DNA from 2 places in the Streptomyces sp. Ag82_O1-12 genome. Region 2 is predicted to be linked to the other one. Evidence: riboswitches for the same ligand, from Rfam matches in the RefSeq annotation. Region 2 holds a riboswitch; the other holds the start of a gene.

Region 1 (3,398 bases), 4.7 Mb from region 2:
CCGAGAGCACCTCCTCCAACTCGTTGCCGGGCCAACCGCCGTGCGGGTGGGTCTGCGTCTGCGCCGGAAAGTCCGCGGAGAAGTCCGCCGGGATGTCCATCTGCCTACCGCCTGCCTGGAACCACTGCTGTGGCTCAAAAGGCTAACGGCTGACGGGACGCCGGGGGCATCGGGAACAGGACCGGTGTACGACGGCGCGGGCTCAGCCCGTGAAGCCGATTCTGTGCAGGGTGTTCGCCGTGTCCCGGTCGGCGAGGACGGCCGAGCCGCAGCCGGCGGGGAGGTCGCCGCGCTCCACCGCGCGCAGGAGACGGTTGCCGGCCACGCGGTGGCGCAGGAACGCGTAGCGCGAGACGCCGCGGCCGCGGTCGCGCTGACCGGCCAGGGCCTGCTCGGGCGTGACGTCGAGGAGGAGCAGGTGGAGCGTGCCGCCCCGGCGGCGGGCCTCGCGGGCGAGCCAGCGGCGGACCCAGGCCTGGGCGCCGCAGTCGTGCACGACGACGGCCTCCCCGGTGCGCAGGGCGCGGCGCAGCCCGGCGTAGTGGGCGAGGCGGACGAGCGGGCGGTAGAGCGCGTACGGCAGGGCGCGCGGCATGCGGCGCTCCCAGCGGTCGCGGGTGTCCTGGGAGTCGATGCGCCGGCCCGGGACGGTGCGCCGCATCAGCGTGGACTTGCCGCTGCCGGGCAGGCCCGTGACCACGACGAGGTCGCGGGGGCCGAACAGCAGCGCGTGCGGGCCGCCCCCGGGACGGTCGCGCAGGTCGCGGACGACCGGCGCCGGCGCCGGGGCGCGGACCGCCCGGACCGGAGCGGCGGCCGGCTGCTCGGGCAGCGCGATGCCCGTCGTCGCGTACGCGGTGGTCCTGTTCACCGTGATCGTCCTCCCCTGGGGCCAGGTACGGAGTCCCATCCCCGCCGAGTGTAAAGAGAAGGTAATGCGGCAGGCCTCTCATTTACGTTCTCGTCCTGCAACAGGGCTGCTACAGGTCGCTGTGCCCGGCGCGCGGGACTCGTGCACTCCCTGTGAAAGGTCCCCCTGCCGCGCCGGAAGGATGCGTGCAATGATGTGCGCGCCAACTGCATACCGGCCGTTTGAATCCGCGCGGGAGAGTTCCCAGCACCGCAAGAGCTGGGGCGCCGAAGGAGCAAGTCCCTCCCTTGAATCTCTCAGGCCCCGTTACCGCGCGGGCGAGGCACATCTGAAAAGCGGGCCGCCTCCTGTCCTCGACGGGACGCGGCTCCACCCAAGGTGCAAGCCATGGACCCGTGCGGTCATGGCGAACCTCTCAGGTTCCGATGACAGATGGGGAGGAACGACCTCGCCCTCCCCCACGCTCGGCTTCGCCCGCGCGGGAGGGACCCCCATTTGCCTTGGGAGACGACCGACCGTGAGCAGTACAGGAGAACTCCGTCACACCGCGCTCGATGCCCTGCATCGTTCGCTCGGCGCGACGATGACCGACTTCGCCGGCTGGGACATGCCCCTGCGCTACGGCTCCGAGCGCGACGAGCACCTCGCCGTGCGCACGAAGGCCGGCCTCTTCGACCTCTCCCACATGGGCGAGATCACCGTCACCGGGCCGCAGGCCGCCGCGCTGCTGGACTTCGCCCTGGTGGGCAACATCGGCGGCGTGAAGCCGGGCCGGGCCCGCTACACCATGATCTGCCGGGCCGACGGCGGCATCCTGGACGACCTGATCGTCTACCGGCTGGGCGAGACCGAGTACATGGTCGTCGCCAACGCCTCCAACGCCCAGGTGGTGCTGGACGCGCTGACCGAGCGCGCCGCCGGCTTCGACGCCGAGGTGCGCGACGACCGGGACGCCTACGCGCTGATCGCCGTGCAGGGCCCGGAGTCCCCCGGCATCCTCAAGTCCCTCACGGACGCCGACCTCGACGGCCTGAAGTACTACGCCGGGCTGCCCGGCACGGTCGCGGGCGTCCCGGCCCTGATCGCCCGGACCGGCTACACCGGCGAGGACGGCTTCGAGCTCTTCGTGAAGCCCGAGCACGCCGTCGAGCTGTGGCAGGCCCTGACCAAGGCCGGCGAGGGCGCCGGCCTCGTCCCGTGCGGGCTGTCCTGCCGCGACACGCTGCGCCTGGAGGCGGGCATGCCGCTGTACGGGCACGAGCTGACGACCTCCCTCACGCCCTTCGACGCCGGGCTCGGCCGGGTGGTGAAGTTCGAGAAGGAGGGCGACTTCGTGGGCCGCGAGGCCCTGCGCGAGGCCGCCGCCCGCGCCGAGCAGAATCCGCCGCGGGTCCTGGTCGGCCTGATCGCCGAGGGCCGCCGGGTCCCGCGCGCCGGGTACGCCGTCGTCGCCGGCGGCGAGGTGATCGGCGAGGTCACCTCCGGCGCCCCCTCCCCCACCCTCGGCAAGCCGATCGCGATCGCGTACGTCGACCCCGCGCACGCCGCGCCCGGCACGAGCGGCGTGGGTGTGGACATCCGGGGCAGTCACGAGCCGTACGAGGTCGTGGCGCTGCCGTTCTACAAGCGCCAGAAGTAGACACTGGCCGAAGGGCCGCGGCAGCGACCCCGTGCCCGTCGTCCCAGCTCACCAGCAGTCCCCCCTTTCACAGCACTCCCGCGCGTACAGGAGAATCCAGGCCATGAGCAACCCCAAAGAGCTGCGCTACAGCAAGGAGCACGAGTGGCTGTCGGCCGCCGAGGACGGCGTCTCGACGGTCGGCATCACGGAGCACGCGGCCAACGCGCTCGGCGATGTCGTGTTCGTCCAGCTTCCCGAGGTGGGTGACTCCGTGTCCGCCGGCGAGACCTGCGGCGAGCTGGAGTCGACCAAGTCGGTGTCCGACCTGTACTCCCCCGTCTCCGGTGAGATCACCGAGGTCAACGAGGACGTCGTGAACGACCCGGCGCTGGTGAACTCGGCCCCCTTCGAGGGCGGCTGGCTGTTCAAGGTGCGGGTCACGGACGAGCCGGGCGACCTGCTCTCCGCCGACGAGTACACCGCGTTCTCCGCGGGCTGAGGAGTCGTATGTCCGTCCTGAACACACCCCTGCACGAGCTCGACCCGGCGGTCGCCGCCGCGGTCGACGCCGAGCTGCACCGCCAGCAGTCCACGCTGGAGATGATCGCCTCGGAGAACTTCGCTCCGGTCGCGGTCATGGAGGCGCAAGGCTCGGTCCTCACCAACAAGTACGCCGAGGGCTACCCCGGCCGCCGCTACTACGGCGGCTGCGAGCACGTCGACGTGGTCGAGCAGATCGCGATCGACCGCGTCAAGGAACTGTTCGGCGCCGAGCACGCCAACGTCCAGCCGCACTCGGGCGCCCAGGCCAACGCCGCCGCGATGTTCGCGCTGCTCAAGCCGGGCGACACCATCATGGGTCTGAACCTCGCGCACGGCGGGCACCTGACCCACGGCATGAAGATC
Region 2 (3,398 bases):
TCACGACGACGACCTTCATGCCGGCCATCACGGCGCTGGCGGCGTTGGTGCCGTGCGCGGACGACGGGATCAGACAGACGGTGCGCTGCTCGTCCCCGTTGGCCCGGTGGTACCCGCGGACGGCGAGCAGACCGGCCAGCTCGCCCTGCGACCCGGCGTTCGGCTGGAGGGAGACCTTGTCGTAGCCGGTGACCTCGGCGAGCCGGTCCTCCAGCTCGTGGATGAGGGTGAGGTAGCCCCCGGCCTGCTCGGCGGGCGCGAAGGGGTGCAGCTGCCCGAACTCGGGCCAGGTGATCGGCTCCATCTCGGTGGTCGCGTTGAGCTTCATGGTGCAGGAGCCCAGCGGGATCATGCCGCGGTCGAGCGCGTAGTCGCGGTCGGCCAGCTTGCGCAGGTAGCGCAGCATGGCGGTCTCGGAGCGGTGCTGGTGGAAGACCGGGTGCGCCAGGTAGTCGTCGGTCCGCAGCAGCGCGGCCGGAAGCCCGTCCTCGGTGGCCGCGTCCAGCGCCTCGACGACGCCGTCGACACCGAAGGCGGCCCAGACGGCACGCAGCTGGGCGCGCGTGGTGGTCTCGTCGCAGGCGATCGAGACGTGGTCGGCGTCGACGTGCCGCAGGTTGACCCCGTTGTCCCGGGCGGCGGCCACGACCTCGGCGGCCCGGCCCTGGACCCGCGCGGTCAGGGTGTCGAAGTACGCCCCGTGCACGATCTCGACGCCGCCGCCCGCGAGGCCGGCGGCCAGGACCGTGGCGTACCGGTGGGTGCGCCGCGCGATGCCCTTCAGGCCCTCCGGGCCGTGGTAGACGGCGTACATGCCGGCCATGACGGCCAGCAGCACCTGCGCGGTGCAGATGTTGCTGGTCGCCTTCTCACGGCGGATGTGCTGCTCACGCGTCTGCAGCGCCAGCCGGTAGGCCTTGTTGCCGTCGGCGTCCACGGACACGCCGACGAGCCGCCCGGGCAGGCTGCGCGCCATCTTGTCCTGGACCGCCATGTAACCGGCGTGCGGTCCGCCGAAGCCCATGGGGACGCCGAAGCGCTGCGTCGTGCCGACGGCGATGTCCGCCCCGAGCTCGCCGGGCGACTTCAGCAGCGTCAGCGCCAGCAGATCGGCGGCGACGGTCACGAGCGCGCCGAGCTCGTGCGCCCGGTCGATGACCGGCTTGAGGTCCCGCACGACACCGGAGGCGCCCGGGTACTGGAGCAGCACGCCGTTGATCTCGCGCTCGGCGATCTCGGCGGGGATGCCCTCGCTGAGGTCGGCGACGACGATCTCGACGCCGGTCGGCTCGGCGCGGGTCCGGATCACGGCGATGGTCTGCGGCAGCGTGTCCGCGTCGACCAGGAACAGGCCCTTCTTGTTCTTGCCCAGGCGCCGCGACAGCGCCATGGCCTCGGCGGCCGCGGTGCCCTCGTCGAGCAGGGAGGCGCCCGAGGTCGGCAGTCCGGTCAGTTCGGCGACCATGGTCTGGAAGTTGAGCAGCGCCTCGAGCCGGCCCTGCGAGATCTCCGGCTGGTACGGCGTGTAGGCCGTGTACCAGGACGGGTTCTCCATGACGTTGCGCATGATGACCGGCGGCGTGAACGTGCCGTGGTAGCCGAGGCCGATCATGGAACCGAGGACCTGGTTGCGGTCGGCGAGGGAGCGCAGCTCGGCGATCACCTCGGCCTCGCTGCGGGCCCCCGGGAGGTCCAGTGCCTCGGCGCTCTTGATCACGGCGGGGACCGCGGCGGCCGTGAGCTCGTCGAGCGAGCCGTAGCCGACCTGGGCGAGCATCTTGGCGCAGGCCTCGTGGTCGGGGCCGATGTGGCGCTGCTCGAAGGGGACTGCCTCTTCGAGCTCGGAGAGCGGAATGCGGTGGGCGGTCATTACGGAGGCCTCCTGGTCGACACGACCTGCGAGGGGCACCACGGCACGGGTACCCGGACGGCCTCCCCCTCTGTCATCTCAACCTGAGAGCTTCACCGGATCGCCCGAAGACGTCCGGCTTTCACCGTCGGTGAGAGCGGAAGCCGTCGACACCCGCCCTGCTTTCCAGAGTGACCTCGTCCGTGCGGTACGTGAGCCTGAGAGATTCCGGGGAGGATTTGCTCCTTCGGCGCCTCCGATGGTGTCCGGAGGACTCTCCCGCACGGGGTCAACAGCCGCTGCCAGCGTACCAGCGAGGTCAACGCACGAACCTTCGAGTGGCCGCATCCCTACTTGTACCGTTTTGTAGTGTTTACGGATGAGGTGCGACCATGTGGAGGGCCCGTGCGAACCGACATCGATCCGCGCAACCTGATCGGCCGCAAGGCGTTCGACCGCAACGGGACCAGGATCGGCACGATCGACGAGGTCTACCTCGACGACGCCACCGGCGAACCGGAGTGGGCGGCCATACGGACCGGCCTGTTCAGCAGGGACGCCTTCGTCCCCCTGGAGCCCAGCGAACTGATCGAGGGCGCCCTCCACGTCCCCTTCGAACGCGCCCTGATCAAGGACGCCCCTGACTTCGGCGTGGGCCGCCACCTCTCCCCCGAGCAGGAACTGCAGCTCTACCACCACTACGGTCTCGACGTCGCCGCCCCGCCCCCGCTGCCGGACCACGACTTCGGCAAGCTCGCGGGCACCGATGAGACGGCCTGAGACACCGCCCCGGGCACGCCGCCTCCCCCATCCGGCCCCCGTAACACCAACGGCAACGGATCCGCCGCCTCCAGGTCCGGATCGTCGACCCGGAACGTCCGCACCCGGCCGGGCTCCGAGTGGGGCGTCTCGAACCGTACGGTGACCCGCCCGAGGCCGCTGCCCTGCACCCACCCGTGCCCGAACTCGGCGTGCCGCACGTCGTGCCCGGCGGGCCACCGCCGCTCGGCGAGCGACGGCTGCTCCTCGGCCGCCGCCACGGCGTGCTCCTCGACCGGGCCCTCCGCGACCGCCCGCTCCCCCGCCGCCTGGGCGAACAGGTCCTCCTGCGTGTAGTCGGCGAGTCCGCTGACCCCCACACCGAGGAGCCGCACCCCACCGGTCGTATCGACCGAGTCCAGCAGTCTGGCCGCCGCCTCGCGGATCACCGCGGGATCGTCCGTGGGCCCGCGCAGCGTCTCGGACCGGGTGAGCGTCGAGAAGTCGTAGCGCCGCACCTTCAGCACGATCGTCCGCCCCGACAGCCCGGCCCCGCGCAACCTGCGCACACACCGCTCGGCGAGCCGCTGCACCTCCAGGCCGACCCGTGTCCGGTCATGGATGTCCACGTCGTAGGTGTCCTCGACCGACACCGATTTCGTCTCGCGCTCCGCCACCACCGGCCGGTCGTCGCGCGCCAGGGCCATGGCGTACAGACCGTGCCCGTGCGCCTTCCCCAGCAGCCGGACCAGTTCGTCCTCGCCCGCCTCGACGATCTCCTCGACCGTGG

Evidence for each region. A riboswitch is a leader RNA that binds a small molecule or an ion and turns the genes downstream of it on or off. The one in region 2 is predicted to bind glycine.
Region 1: linked by a shared signal. The riboswitch ahead of gcvT (glycine cleavage system aminomethyltransferase GcvT) and the one ahead of gcvP (aminomethyl-transferring glycine dehydrogenase) in region 2 are both predicted to bind glycine.

Annotation. Positions count from the first base shown of each region.
Region 1 covers NZ_FXUW01000001.1:6,001,095-6,004,492, reverse strand. The annotation lists gene QOL88_RS27645 (enhanced serine sensitivity protein SseB) at 1-100, opposite strand, end outside; gene QOL88_RS27640 (AAA family ATPase) at 203-871, opposite strand; glycine riboswitch at 1,094-1,193, shown strand; glycine riboswitch at 1,194-1,313, shown strand; gene gcvT (glycine cleavage system aminomethyltransferase GcvT) at 1,389-2,510, shown strand; gene gcvH (glycine cleavage system protein GcvH) at 2,614-2,991, shown strand; gene glyA (serine hydroxymethyltransferase) at 3,000-3,398, shown strand, end outside.
Region 2 covers NZ_FXUW01000001.1:1,292,064-1,295,461, forward strand. The annotation lists gene gcvP (aminomethyl-transferring glycine dehydrogenase) at 1-1,870, opposite strand, end outside; glycine riboswitch at 2,046-2,141, opposite strand; gene QOL88_RS06000 (PRC-barrel domain-containing protein) at 2,255-2,629, shown strand; gene QOL88_RS06005 (DNA polymerase IV) at 2,548-3,398, opposite strand, start outside.